Regions from separate parts of the Virgibacillus sp. DJP39 genome, predicted to be linked through region 1. Evidence: riboswitches for the same ligand, from Rfam matches in the RefSeq annotation. Region 1 holds a riboswitch; each other region holds the start of a gene.
What was found. A riboswitch is a leader RNA that binds a small molecule or an ion and turns the genes downstream of it on or off. The one in region 1 is predicted to bind thiamine pyrophosphate.
Positions count from the first base shown of each region.

Region 2: it holds a riboswitch for thiamine pyrophosphate, as region 1 does, so the genes downstream of both, ACOI1D_RS06200 (lipoate--protein ligase family protein) here and tenA (thiaminase II) in region 1, are expected to answer to the same signal.
Region 3: it holds a riboswitch for thiamine pyrophosphate, as region 1 does, so the genes downstream of both, thiT (energy-coupled thiamine transporter ThiT) here and tenA (thiaminase II) in region 1, are expected to answer to the same signal.

Region 1 is NZ_JBMERP010000026.1:26,478-31,463, reverse strand. Features, by position in the region: gene thiM (hydroxyethylthiazole kinase) at 1-554, shown strand, start outside; gene thiE (thiamine phosphate synthase) at 541-1,185, shown strand; gene thiW (energy coupling factor transporter S component ThiW) at 1,250-1,738, shown strand; TPP riboswitch at 1,747-1,847, shown strand; gene tenA (thiaminase II) at 1,912-2,604, shown strand; gene ACOI1D_RS10495 (GntR family transcriptional regulator) at 2,767-3,153, shown strand; gene ACOI1D_RS10490 (ATP-binding cassette domain-containing protein) at 3,150-4,052, shown strand; gene ACOI1D_RS10485 (hypothetical protein) at 4,033-4,791, shown strand; gene ACOI1D_RS10480 (hypothetical protein) at 4,788-4,986, shown strand, end outside.
Region 2 is NZ_JBMERP010000012.1:156-5,141, forward strand. Features, by position in the region: gene ACOI1D_RS06190 (hypothetical protein) at 15-224, shown strand; gene lipA (lipoyl synthase) at 333-1,277, opposite strand; gene ACOI1D_RS06200 (lipoate--protein ligase family protein) at 1,281-2,051, opposite strand; TPP riboswitch at 2,271-2,375, opposite strand; gene ACOI1D_RS06205 (S66 family peptidase) at 2,497-3,510, shown strand; gene ACOI1D_RS06210 (GNAT family N-acetyltransferase) at 3,611-4,504, shown strand; gene trpA (tryptophan synthase subunit alpha) at 4,849-4,986, opposite strand, start outside.
Region 3 is NZ_JBMERP010000035.1:7,902-12,887, forward strand. Features, by position in the region: gene ACOI1D_RS12280 (M3 family oligoendopeptidase) at 1-1,399, shown strand, start outside; TPP riboswitch at 1,465-1,569, shown strand; gene thiT (energy-coupled thiamine transporter ThiT) at 1,661-2,233, shown strand; gene ACOI1D_RS12290 (hypothetical protein) at 2,332-2,469, shown strand; gene ACOI1D_RS12295 (hypothetical protein) at 2,833-4,254, shown strand; gene ACOI1D_RS12300 (Glu/Leu/Phe/Val family dehydrogenase) at 4,341-4,986, shown strand, end outside.

The sequences.
Region 1 (4,986 bases):
TAGACCCTGTAGCAATAGGTGCAACAATTTTTCGCAAAAGTGCGGTCAAGGAAATTTTATCGGAAATTGATGTGAGCGTTATCCGTGGCAATGCTGGCGAAATTATAACAGTTTTAGGAGAAACCATCTCGGAAATGAAAGGTGCAGATTCAATGGCAAATGGGATTGATCCTGATGTTGCCATTCGTGTCGCTAATAAGTATGGAGCTGTAGTTATTGCAACAGGAGAAACGGATATTATTACTGACGGTGAAAGCTATACCGAGTGTTATAACGGGGTGTCTATGCTTCAATATGTAACAGGAACAGGGTGTTTATTAACAGCAGTTGTTGGTGCATTTTCTAGTGTAGGAGTGAATCATTATGGAGCTTCAGTTGTAGCTGTAAGCAGCTACGGGGTGGCTGCGGAATTAGCATATGAGAATTGCGCTGGACCTGGAAGCTTTTTGCCAGCCTTTCTGGATGAGTTGTATGGGTTAACAGAGGAAGAAGTGAAGGCAAAGGCTATTACTCAAAACTTCACCTTAGAAGGGAAGAAAAATGATGCTAGATAAAAAGATCCTTCGTTTATATTTTATTCTAGGCAGTGTGAACACTTCTGAAAATCCTGCACATGTACTGCAGCAAGCAATAGAAGGAGGCATTACAATCTTTCAGTACAGAGAAAAAGGGCTCAATGCAAAAAGCGGGGTTGGTAAATTAACGTTAGGAATTGAGTTGCGAAATACTTGCCTTGAAAACAACGTTCCATTCATTGTCAATGATGATATTGAGTTGGCTATTAAGCTTAGAGCTAATGGGGTTCATATTGGCCAGCAGGACGAAAATATTATAAAGGTGAAAGAGCGTTTGCCCAAAGGTATGTATGTGGGCGTTTCAGTGTCAACTGTTGAAGAGGCTATCCTGGCAGAAGAACAAGGTGCAGATTATCTTGGAGTTGGACCTATTCATGGAACGTCTACTAAGGAGGACGCACTTAAGCCGATTGGAATAGAAAGATTAATAGAAATCAGTAAGAATGTAACCATTCCAATTGTAGCGATTGGTGGAATTAAAAAAGAGAATGCAGGAGAAATCATCAATGCAGGAGCGACTGGTATATCGGTAATTTCGGCAATTAGTCAAGGAGGAACTTATAAAAAAGCAGCGCGTGATTTAGAACTAGCTACAAGAGTGCTCAACTAATAATGATTGTTTATATTAAGGGGGGTGATGGGGTCACTAGAAAATCTTTAAAGGAGGTGAATAGGTGTATAGCACAAGACTTTTAACAACGATGGCGGTGTTTATTGCTCTTGGTACAATTGGAGCCCAGTTACTTTGGTTTCCAGCTGGAATAGCCAAAGCGTACCCTGCTCAGCATGCAATCAATGTAATGGCGGCAATAATACTGGGTCCTGGACCAGCGGTGGTTATTGCGTTTATGACTGGGTTAATTCGTAATATGCTAGGGCTTGGAACGTTGCTTGCTTTTCCTGGTGGTATGATAGGTGCGCTTCTAGCGGGATTATTATATAAGAAATTTAAACGGAAGATATTTGCTGTTGTGGGAGAAGTGGTTGGAACTGGAATAATTGGTTCTCTATTTTCGGTACCATATGCAAATCTACTAATGGGTAGCTCACTTGGTGCATTTATATTCTTACCATCATTTTTGGTGAGTAGTATTTCAGGAGCAATTATTGGTTACTTAGTTATGGTTAGGGTTAAGAACGTAAGTCCATTGAATAACACATAAGAAAATTTCGGAACTACTAGGGGTGCAGTATGCTGAGACAAGGAAACGCCTTGATCCCTTTGAACCTGATCTGGATAATGCCAGCGCAGGGAAGTAGCGAGGAAGTATCCTCTATTTATCTACTTTATCTTTCTTCTAGTAGCTTCCAAACACATTTCCTTAGGAGGTATTACATGACTTTTTCTGAAGCATTACGTAACGAAAATCAAGATGTGTATGAAGCGATTTTCAATCATTCCTTTGTTCAGTCGATTGGAAGAGGGGATGTGCCAAAAGAGGCACTTGCACACTATATAAAGGCAGACTATGAATACTTAAATGCTTTTATCCATATTTATGGGATTGCAATCTCAAAATCAAAAAACCGGAAAGATATAAGCTTTTTCAACGACCAAGTCGACTTTGTGTTAAATAGTGAAATCCATCCCCATAATAATTTTTGTGAGCAAATTGGCGTTAAATATGAGGAGTTACAAGGCTATCCGCTCCCACCAACAGCAGACCATTATGTAAAACATATGATGTATCATGCTTGCACGGGAAGCCTTGGTGAAGTGATTGCAGCGCTTTTGCCATGTCCATGGACGTATTTAGAAATTGGTCAGGAACTAATGAAAGAATATCAGCCCAGGAAGGACCATCCTTTTTTTCCGTGGATTTCCTTTTATGCAGATGAACGGGTAGCAGAAACCACGTTAAAAATGCGCAATATATTGGATCGATTAGCCGCTGAAGCCAGCCCAGCGGAACGAGAAAAGATGAAATCTGCATTTCGTAAAAGCTGCCAATTGGAATTGTCCTTCTGGGAAATGGCATACACTTGTGAAAAATGGCCTGTTGGAGAATATATAAAAGTAGGAGAATAAGGGCTTGTAAAGGGTGCCCCCAATTGGGAGGCATCTTTTTCATGATTAATTAACATTTTTCGGGCGGTGCCAGGCACCATTATGAACTTGCATTATTTTCCACATGGTAATATACTAAGTTACAACACTAATGTACTAACTTGGATGGGAAGAGGGTTAAACTTGATTCTTAACACAGACAGCACGAAACCAATTTATATACAAATTGCGGAGTGGATTGAGGAAGAGATTTTGAATGGAACGTTTGAAAAGGGTGAGAAGGTTTATTCGCAATATGCACTTGCAGAAATGTATACGATAAATCCTGCCACAGCAGCGAAAGGATTAAATATTCTTTCTGATGAGAACATACTCTTTAATAAGCGTGGACTGGGCAAGTTTGTGGCAGATCATGCAATTGAGATTATCACGAAAAAAAGAAAGGATAAGAACCTAAAAGGATTAGTAAAAGAGATTGTGTTAGAAGCGGAACGTTTGAATGTTAACGAGGATGAACTAGTTGTCATGATCAAGTCTTTCATGAATGAACGTAAGGGGGAAACTGAGTGAATATAATTGAATGTACAAATTTAACTAAAAAACACGGTAGAACGATAGCCTTAAACGGGATATCCATGTCTATTACAGAAAATAAAATTACAGGGCTTATCGGGGCTAACGGAGCAGGAAAAACTACATTGCTGAAAATAATTGCTGGATTTTGGCGAAAAACTTCTGGTGATATTAAGGTGTTTTCGGAACAGCCATTTAACAATATCAAAACTTCAGCTAACACAATTTTTATTGATGATCAAATGGATCTTCCTACTTCATTGACACTTTTGGAAATACTGCATGAAGCTGGAAGGTTATATGAAAAGTGGGATAAAGATCTTGCCTTTCGTCTTCTTGATTATTTTTCGTTTAACCCAAACCAATTCCATAGTCGTCTGTCAAAAGGAAAGAAAAGTACGTTTAATATAATTCTTGGTCTAGCATCACGCTGTTCGTTAACTATTTTCGATGAACCGACGACTGGAATGGACGCAAGCGTACGAAAGGATTTTTGCCGAGCCTTGCTAAAAGATTATTTAGCTCATCCAAGGTCTATTATTATTTCGAGTCACTATTTGGAAGAGATGGAAGATATCCTGGAAGACATAATATTAATAGAAAACGGTAAGAAACGCCTTCATTTATCAGTAGATGAAGTAAGAGAATATGCAATTGGCGCAACTGGAGAAACGATAAATATAAATGTATTGATACAAAACAGGGAAGTTATTTACTCAAAAAATCTAGGGAGCGATCATACATATGTTGTACTAAAACATAACTTCTCCGAAGAAGAGTTAGAAAGTGCAAGAGAAGCTGGGCTGACTCTTTCACCAATACCTTCCAGTGATTTATGTATCTATCTAACAAATAAAAAGGCTGGGGGGATTGATGATGTCTTTAACAGAACCTAGTATGGCCAATCTGGTGATAAAACAATTAAATTATAAGTGGAAAGCTTATACCGGTTTATTTTATTCACTGATGATTCTCCAACTACTAGCTATCATATTTTCTTTGGTTGTAGGATCAGGTATGTCTGGAGGAAGCTCAAGCTCCAGTGGAATTAATGTCAACATAAGGTACTTCTCAGCTGATACAGTTGTCGCTTTTACAATACTATGGGCATTTATTAGCGCAATTCTTATTACTACAAAAGCATACAGGGAAGATGACTTTATATTTGTTACGAATCGAGTAACTGCTAATCTATCAAACATGCTATTTTTAGGGATAGCCAGCATAATAGGTGCAGTAACGGCGCTATTGTCGGCTTATTTGTTGAAAGTCTTAATGTATTATGTGCTTGATCACAGCCAAATTGTGGGCATTGGATCAGGTCCTGGCTTATCGGATTTCTTTACAGGTTTAACTGCAACCATCCTTTATGTGTTTCTTTTTGCTTCCTTAGGTTATTTGGTGGGGACAATAGTACAACTGAATCGTATTCTTGTGGTAGTTATACCAGTTCTATTTTTAGGATTCGCATTTTTTGCAGAAAGTGTTGCAGGTGCGTATCCGCTCATTCAAATCACAGCGTTTTACTTCGAGGAGTCATCTATCATAATTTTTTCATCAAAAATTGTTGTAACAATTGCATTGGTATTCTTTTGTTCTTCGTTAATGTCTAATCGAATGGAGGTTAGACGATGAACATATTTACTTTTATGCCTATAATCATAATTATTACAATTATAGGATTGGTTGTTCTTGTGATTAAACGCAATACAAAAAAACAAAGAAAATATTTGTCTGGGGAAAAAATAAGATGGATGCTAGGAGCTTATCTACTAATTTTGCTTATTTCTGTAGGTATGTTTTTACTAATTCCAAGTAATTCAGGTTCAA
Region 2 (4,986 bases), on a different contig from region 1:
GGAGGTGTAAGAGAATGAATAAACGATGGACAATCAGTAAAATTAAAGAATTTGTTGAGAAAAATTCAAAAAGTAAATTGCTAACAACAGAATATCACGGTTTTTCTCAAAATTTACTGTTTAAATGTGAGTGTGGTAACAATTTTGAAAAAACATTTACGAAATTTAAAAATAAAAACCAACGTAAATGTGACTCGTGTCAACCGCCAAAAGAGTCAAGATAAACGTATAGAAAATAAACAAAGCACCGATTTCTATTAATAGAAATTGGTGCTTTTGTAAGAGCAATTTGATTGATTTAATGTGTAAATAGTACATTAAACCTGCCTTTGTTAGAATGTGAAGTCTACCTGTTTCTTTTCAGTTGCTTCATATTCCTTCATATACTTAATTCTTCGTTGTGCTGATGTTTGACTGACTTGTTCATCTGCATGATAGGAAGATCTGACGAGTGGACCGGATTCACAATGCTGGAATCCTTTTTTTAGTGCTATCTCCTTTAGCTCAGCAAATTCATCTGGATGGTAGTATTTTTCAACCTTTAAATGTTTTTTAGTAGGCTGCAGATATTGTCCAATGGTCATTATATCTACATTATGTGCCAAAAGGTCATCCATTGCTTCCATAATTTCCTCTTTCGTTTCACCTAGCCCAACCATGATACTGGATTTTGTAGGTGTCTTAGGTGCAATTTCTTTGACCCGTTTTAGTAACTCCAGGGAACGGTCATACATAGCACGAGCACGTACTTTTTTTGTCAATCTTCGTACTGTTTCAATATTGTGGTTAAAGATATCAGGTTCACTGTCCATCAATGTATGCAGGCTCTCGTAATCACCCTTCATATCAGACGGCAGGATTTCAATTGTACCACCGGGATTTGCTTTACGTATTGCGCGGACAGTTTGCGCAAAAACTGCTGCACCGCCGTCCTTCAAGTCATCTCGGGCTACAGCGGTTACTACAGTGTGCTTTAGACCCATGATTCCCACTGTTTCTGCCACACGTTCAGCTTCGCCCCAGTCAAGTTCATTCGGTAAGCCTGTTTTCACAGCGCAGAAGCGACAGCCTCTTGTACACGTGTCCCCTAGAATCATAAAGGTAGCTGTTTTTCTCTCACTCCAGCATTCGTGGATATTTGGACAGCGCGCCTCCTCACATACGGTATTTAATTTTTTCTCACGCATTAATTTTTTTAGACCAGTGTAGGATTTGTTGGTATTAATTTTCGTTTTAAGCCATTCTGGTTTACGTATGTATTCTTCTTGTTTTGCCACCCGTCACACACTCCTTTGATGATATAAATTCCATTCTTCTACAGAATATTTAGTCCTGGCCAAATCGTGAACTTTTTCCCATTGACTCTCTGTAAGCTTAAGCGGAACAAAGTCCATGTTAAGTCCAGTCTTAAACCCTTTAAGAAATGCTTCCTTTAGGTCCTCGTATGTATGGTTCTTCATGGTGACTTCGTTAATTGTAATTGCTTTCTTAGAAAAAGCATTACGCTTCATTGCTCGAATGTTCTCGTTTGGGAAAATAAATAAATCAAATAACATACTTTTATCAATACTCATTGGAATAGATCCATGCTGCAGAAGAACACCTTGCTTCCGTGTTTGCGCATTTCCTGAAATCTTTTTGCCGTCAACGACCATTTCATAGAAGGCAGGCTTTTCAAAGCAGACATCCGTTCGTTCTGTACTTTTCTTAGGTGTAGCATAATCTGCATGGATTCCTAATTGCTTATACCCTTCTAAGATTCCTTTTGACAAAACATAATAAGCCGCTTGGATGGATGTCGGAATATAGTCCCTGTCTTCTGAAACGACAATACTATAGGTCAACTCATCATCATGCAGCACAGCACTGCCACCAGTCAGGCGACGTACAAATTCACAACCATGACGTTTCACATTGGAAAAATCAATTGAACGTTCAGTATTTTGAAAATGCCCCACAGAAAGACTAGGTTTCGACCAACCGTAAAATCGCAAAGTAGGCGGAATTTCCCCCACACTATGCCAATCAAGCAACAACTCATCCAACGCCATATTAACCGACGCACTACTATAACCCGTATCAATAAAAGCCCAAGTTTCAGAATGACTCAAACAAACACCCCCTCTTGGTGCCAGGCACTTTTACTAGTAACCGGTAAAAGTGCCTGGCACCTCTAATTATTTTACCCAAATAAAAAAACTGCATTCCTTTTGTTATTGGAGTGCAGTCTGTTCGGTTCTGTGTATATACTTGGGTTAAAAATATACACAGTACAGTCAACGACACTTCCTCACGCTAGTATTACCTTAGTTCGAGTATAAGGGTCAGAACACTATTGTTCTTCTCAGCTGTAAATTGCTCCCCTAGTGTTAATATTTAATTTCTACGTCTATCTTAATAAAGCGAAGAGCGAAAGTAAAGGCAATTTAAAAAACTAGCTGTATTTTCCTAGGAGTGTGCGATATACTTAGTGAAATTATCTAGGAGGTAGTACTCATGATTACTTATCCATTTTTAACAAAGGGAAGTACAGTTGGAGTTACTGCGCCGTCATCCGGGCTAGAACCTGAGTTGCATGACATGTTAAAAAAAGCTTGCAAGCGTAGTGAAGAAAAAGACTACCCAGTAGTGTGCGGAGAGACGGTTTGGACACAGGTTAGGGGAAAGTCAGCATCAGCTGAAGTAAGAGCAAAGGAATTTAATCGTATGATGAAAGATAAAACGATTGATTTTATAGTTCCCCCTTGGGGAGGAGAACTGCTTATTGAAATAATTGATAAACTAGAATATAATTCCTTTCAAAAAAAGTGGATACTCGGGTATTCTGACACGAGTGTCTTACTGCTTGCAACGACATTAAAAACAGGCATGGCAACTGCTCATGGTACTAATTTCGTTGATTTACGCGGAGAGTATTCAGATGAAACAACAGCCAAGTGGGAGAAGGTTTTATCAACAAAACAAGGGGATTCCATTAAGCAGTATTCATCTAAAAAGTTCCAAAGAAAATCGGATCATGATAATCCCTCGCCAGAAGTCTTTCATTTAACAGAGCAAACGAAATGGAAGCCGCTTTCAGGTGAATATGCTTTTATAAAAGGTAGATTGTTAGGTGGGTGCATAGATGTAATTAGACATTTGATTGGTACTCCTTATGGAGATATACAACAGTTCCAAGAGGAAACAATCAGTAATGAGCCAATTCTATGGTACTTTGAAAACTGTGAGCTGAATACAACAGATTTAAGAAGGACACTATTTCAAATGAAACTAGCAGGGTGGTTTAAAAATTGCTCTGGTATTATGTTTGGGAGAAGCAGCGCGAATGACCCGGTTGAAAATTATGATGTACTGGATGTTTATAGGGATGTGGAGAACGAACTGAATGTCCCAATAGTTTATGACATCGACTGTGGGCATGTTCCACCACAAGTCACGCTTATTAATGGGGCCTATGCTGAGATTGAAGTGAAGGCAGGCAAAGGACAAATCGAACAATGGTTTAAGTGACATTGTAATCTGCTGATTAAGTGAATGCTAACGTTTGTTCTACGTTAAATGCCACATGTGTCAAATGGAAATTATCTATCAAATTATTATGAGGTGAGACATGATTACAATTAAAAGATTATCGGAATGTCCATTAGAGGATGTATTAAAAGCCTGGAACCTGGGGTTTGAAGGTTATTTTGTTGATTTATCAATGACGTTGGAACGGTTTGTCAGTCGTATGGTGACAGAAGGGTTTTCACCAGAATTGTCGATTGTAGCATTTGATGGCAGCAAACCAGTTGGAATTATTAAAACTGGTATAAGAATCATCAATGGAAAAAAAGTAGGATGGAATGGCGGGACAGGTGTAGCCAAAGATTACCGTAATCAAGGTGTGGGCAAACATATGATGGACCATCTGCTATCAATCTATGAAGAGCAAAATGTGGAGATAGCAACTCTGGAAGCTATTAAGGAAAATGAACATGCCATTAAGTTGTATAAAAATATGGGATATGTCATAAAAGATGAAGTAGCTAACTTTTCATTAAATGGTCCACAAACTATTGAGTCCGAAGTAACTACTAAAAAATATTCTATTAAAAAAACAATCCCACAGGAAACAGGGCAATTGCCTTTTTATAAAGCTGATTATACATGGCAAACACACTGGAAGAGTATGAGTAATGGGGAAGCAGTAATTGTCTTTGGTGAAAATGCTGAACCGGTAGGATATGCATACTATCGTCGTGTTTTTGATGACGATTTTAATCATCAGGCAACGGTTTTATACCAATGCGAAGCAGATCCAAATCATAATGATGCGTATGAGATTACGAAGTTGTTAATAGGTTATGTTTTTGATGATCTATCCGCAGACATTAAACGTGTTGTGGTGAATATGCCTAAAAAGGGAAGTCAATTAACATATGGCGTATTGTTAGAACACTCTTTTTCAGTAGATGTAGAACAAGTTTGCATGGAAAAAGAAATGAATCGGTTTTTTAAATAAAAATCCAATACTGTTTTCATTAGAATCGATATCAGTATAATTCGCCATTAAAGCTTGGCGGTAAGCTGAGTTTTCTAAAAAAATCGAGCGCTCTGTGTCCAAAATCGAGCGCAGATCCAATAAAAGCGAGCACCAACTTGAATTATCGAGCACCGACTCAAGAAATCGAGCACCAACAATTTGGTGCTCGATTGTGACTGATCAGTGCTCGATATTCAAAATCAGTGCTCGATTTCCGCATGTCAGTGCTCGAAAAAGTCCGCTGCGCCACCCACCCCCAAACAACGCAAAATAAACCAAAAAAGCATCTGCCCACCAATATGGTAAACAGATGCAATTTCTTTCTATAAACTGCTTTTAATTAACTCTTTAATTTCGTCCCGTTTACCTTCATGAAACAAATCGACAATCTTACTACCCACAATAACACCGTCACAATTTCCGCCTAGTTCCTTTGCCTGATCTGAATTGGACACGCCGAA
Region 3 (4,986 bases), on a different contig from region 1:
CCCATTTTTAAGGGAGGTAGCGTTTGTACTAAATGAAAATAGAGAAAAAGCTAAGGAGCAGCTTTCTGTTGATCAGGAAGTATTGATAAATGATTTAGCAGTAGACGGATATCATGGCTGGAGCCAGATGTATGATACGTTGGTTGGAAATATGAGTGTCGAGTTGGAATTAGACGGTGTGCGGAACTCTTATTCTGTAGGACAAGCTTCGAATAAATTGAGTAATTCTGATCGCTCCGTTCGAAAACATGTTGCAGAACAGATTGACAAGGCATGGAAAGCAAATGCAGAATTATTTGGGCAAACACTAAATCACTTAGCAGGATTCCGTCTGCAGAAATACAAGCACCGTGAATGGGATAGTGTTATGAAAGAACCCCTAGCAATAAATCGAATGAAACAAGAAACACTTGACGCAATGTGGAAGGCTATTTCAGATTACAAAAAGCCATTTGTGAAGTTTCTACAAAAGAAAGCTGATTTATTAGGAATTGAAAAATTAAGCATGTTTGATATTGGTGCACCTTTATCTGATTCTGCAAAAACGTATTCCTTCTCTGAAGGTGCTGATTTTATTGTGGAGCAGTTCAGATCGTTTAGCCCTAAAATGGCTGACTTTGCACAAATGGCATTTGATAAACAATGGATAGAAGCTGAAGATCGCACTGGAAAAAGGCCAGGAGGATTTTGTACTAGCTTTCCAGACAGTGAGCAAACGAGAATCTTCATGACTTATTCCGGCACTTCTTCTAATGTGGCTACCTTAGCACATGAGCTTGGCCATGCTTATCATCAGCACGTGATGAATGATATCCATGGTTTGAACCAGGGATACGCTATGAATGTTGCAGAAACAGCTTCAACATTCGCTGAGATGATTGTGGCTGATGCCTCTGTGAAACAGGCACATAATAGTGAAGAAAAAATGGCTTTACTTGAGGATAAAGTCCAACGTGGTGTAGCGTTCTTTATGAACATACATGCTAGGTTCTTATTTGAAAATCGTTTTTATGAGGAAAGAAAACAAGGTCTAGTTTCCGTAAACCGGTTAAATGAACTAATGGTAGAGGCGCAAAAGGAAGCATATGGCGATGCCCTTGCTGATTACGATGAGAATTTCTGGGCATCCAAGCTTCACTTTCATATCACTGGTGTTCCTTTTTATAACTTCCCATACACATTCGGTTACTTGTTCAGCCTGGGACTTTATGCACATGCATTGAATTCAAATGGGAATTTTGAAGAAGACTATATTGCATTATTACGCGATACTGGTCAAATGAATGTAGAGGATCTGGCGGAAAAACATTTAAATATTGATTTAACGAAACCCGATTTCTGGGAAAATGCAATGAAACTATGTGTTAAAGATGTAGAAGAATTTCTTGCAATCTCTTAGTGGTTTAGATGTTGTTAAACTACTAGATATCCGTTATACTGAATTTAATGATTAAAGCAATATAAAAAGCCTACAGGGGGAGCCAATTGGCTGAGAGTGAACATGAAGATGTTCTGACCCTTTGAACCTGTTAGTTAGTACTAGCGTAGGGATCGTGACTTTTTTGATGGATAAAAAGCGATGTGTGTGTGGATTCCCCATCAGGAAACTTCCCCTAGGCATTGCTTTTTTTGTTTGGAAAAAATAGGGGAGGTATATGTTATGCGATCAAAGAAAATTTTGTTTTTAGTTGAAGTTTCAATCTTTACAGCCTTAGCACTTGTGTTAGACCTAGCACCATTTTTGTCGTTTAAAATATGGGCACAGGGCGGATCTATTTCACTTGCGATGATACCCATCTTTATTGTGGCATTTAGATGGGGGATCAAGGGAGGACTGTTGTCAGGATTTCTATGGGGAGTATTACAAGTCGCTGTTGGTACCGCATATATTCTAACACCAGTGCAAGGATTTTTGGATTATGTAATAGCCTTCACTGTTTTGGGCTTTGCAGGATTGTTCGCAAAAAAAGTGCAAGTTGCAGTTAAGGATGGAGCAACGAAAGAGTACCTTACTTATATCATGTTAGGAGTATTAGTAGGGACGGGGCTAAGATTTATTTCCCACTACTTTGCAGGGGTTGTCTTTTTTGAATCAGCAATTGAGGGTCAAACTGTCTGGATGTATTCATTACTATATAACATTTCGTACATGGTGCCTTCATTTATTATTTGTACAATTGCTGTTTTCTTCTTATTCCATAAGCAGCCAAAAACAATGTTAAACACAGCGTAAAGAATACACACACATATCACGTACTTTAAAAAAGGCAGTCTTGGTCTTATCAAGGCTGCTAGTTTTCTAATGTATACTTTAGTCAGAGGTGATCGCGTGTGCGCGAATTAATAGGTGAATGCCAAACTTGTAGAAAAGAAGTATATTGTGAAGATGGTTTTTTTGATGGATATCAGGAAAATGGTAAACTACTATGTAATGCCTGTGCTGTAAAGCAAGAAAGCGAGAAAAATTAGACAGCCCTTTGGTAACATGGCTGTCTTTTTATTTTTTTGAACAATGGTCACTGTTAAAAACTAGATAAATCGAGCACTGAATTGCAGAAATCGAGCAACAACCACAACAATCGAGCACCAACTACATGAAATCGAGCACCAAACCATGTGTGCTCGATTTTGTTCCGAGGCCGCTCGAATTTCCATCATGTGTGCTCGATATTACCTCAGGTCTGCTCGATTTTTTACAATTCCTCGGAATTCCAACTTTAAATCCGCATTTTTTAAATCCTCCCATACTAATTCCCTTCACCCCAGCCAATAGCAATGCATAGGTTATAACACATTCAAAAATTAAGAGGATGTGAGAAAGGGAGAAGGGGTATGGAATTAACTGTTTCACATTGGCTCTATGCTTTTTTCACGTTAGTGATTATTGGAACGATGATTTTCAAAAAAGGGGTTGTGCTCCCTACCTTACTTGGGACCTTTGTAATAGCTTGGGTTTACAAGGGTAGTTTAGTTGATGGATTCACGTCGATTTTTAATGCGAATCTTGTTGCAGCGCAAGAGCTGTTTAGCATCTTTTTAATTATCACATTTATGATGGCGTTACTTCATGCTTTGCGAGACTTAGGTGCAGACAGACGAATGATTCAACCAATCCAAAAGATGATGGTCAATGGTCATGTGTCGTTTTTTGTTTTAATTGCAGTTACGTATGTGATTTCGTTATTCTTTTGGCCAACACCAGCAGTACCATTGATATGTGCATTGTTGGTTCCTGCAGCAGTTCGTGCCGGTTTGCCTGCGATGACGGCAGCTGTAGCCATCGCAATCGCTGGGCAGGGGATGGCATTGTCATCTGATTATATCGTGCAGGTTGCGCCAAGTTTATCAGCAAAATCCGCTGGTATAAGTACAGCTGCGGTAGCAGATTCAGCATTAGTATTATCACTAATTACTGGTGGTACCGCAATCTTAATCGCCTATTTAATGTACAGAAAAACAATCCGGAAGAAAGATAGTCCGTTAATTGAACAAGATTTAGCAAAGTTGGAAACGGAAAGGCAGACTACCAACAAGGCTTATGGATCACATCTCACTACGTGGAGTAAGGTGTTTGCAATTTTAGTCCCGATTTCACTACTTGCTGTTGTAATTTATATGATTTACACAAAGTTAGTATCCGGTCGGATGAGTGGTTTTGAGGGTGGAGGTGGTGCTGCATTCATTGGTGGTGTAGCCGTTATTTTACTCCTGCTTGCAACTGTAGCCTTTGGTAAGCAGCATGCACTGGACTATATTAGTAACCATATAACAGATGGGTTTATCTTTGCCTTTAAGGCGATGGGGCCTGTAATTCCGATTGCGGGATTCTTCTTTTTGGGAAGTGCTGATTTTGCTGGAAGTATACTTGGTGTTAATGAAAATCCACCTGCATTCTTATTTGACATCGTTCAGTATACACAAGAGTTCTTACCGCAAAGTGCATTGTTGGCAGGATTTAGTGTGTTAATTATCGGTATTATTACTGGTTTAGACGGTTCTGGATTTTCTGGCCTTCCGTTAACTGGTGCATTATCAGCTTCTCTCAGTAACGGATCGATTGATACGGAGACTCTTGCTGCAATAGGTCAAATGGGGGCGATTTGGACTGGTGGAGGAACACTTGTCGCATGGTCCTCTTTAATTGCGATTGCAGGTTTTTGTGGTGTATCTGTTATGGATCTAGTGAGAAAAAACTTTATACCAGTTGTATCAGGTCTGCTCATATCCACGCTGATTGCGGTATTCTTATTTTAAAACAGTAAAGGCATAAATATTGGAAAATAGGGAAATCATTAGTAGAATGAGTTCTAAATAACATTTTATTGGAGGTTACCTTACTTATGCCTGAACATACAAGTTCAATTGTAAATGACTCACTAGATGCTCTATACGACGATGGGTCATTTTTGCCAGACCTGAAAGATGGAACGAGAAAGAAAGCTTTTACCTCATTAGTGTCTATTCTTTCAACACCCAATTCTGTAAATAAATCATTCTTACGGATTGCACTAGAAAATGGAAAAGTGGTACGTATTCCGGCATTCCGGGTACAGCATAATAATATATTAGGACCGTACAAGGGTGGTATTCGGTTTCATGAGTCCGTCAGTGAAGATGAGGTAACGAATCTTGCATCCTTAATGACCTTAAAAAATGCACTCCACCAGGTTCCATTCGGTGGGGGAAAAGGTGGGGTTGTTATTAATCCCAGAGAGTACGAAGACAAGGATCTACATTTGATATGTAAAAAATATGTCCAGTATTTCAGTGAAATCATTGGACCGGATAAAGATATTCCAGCTCCAGATGTAGGAACCGGTGATCGTGAAATGGACTGGATGATGGGTGAGTATAAAAGTATCCGTCCTGGCAGTAATTATCGTGGAAGCTTTACAGGGAAAAGTGTCATAAACGGAGGATCATTAGGACGTAGAGAAGCGACAGGTAAAGGAGTTTATTTTACTTTTCGATATATGTTGCATGACT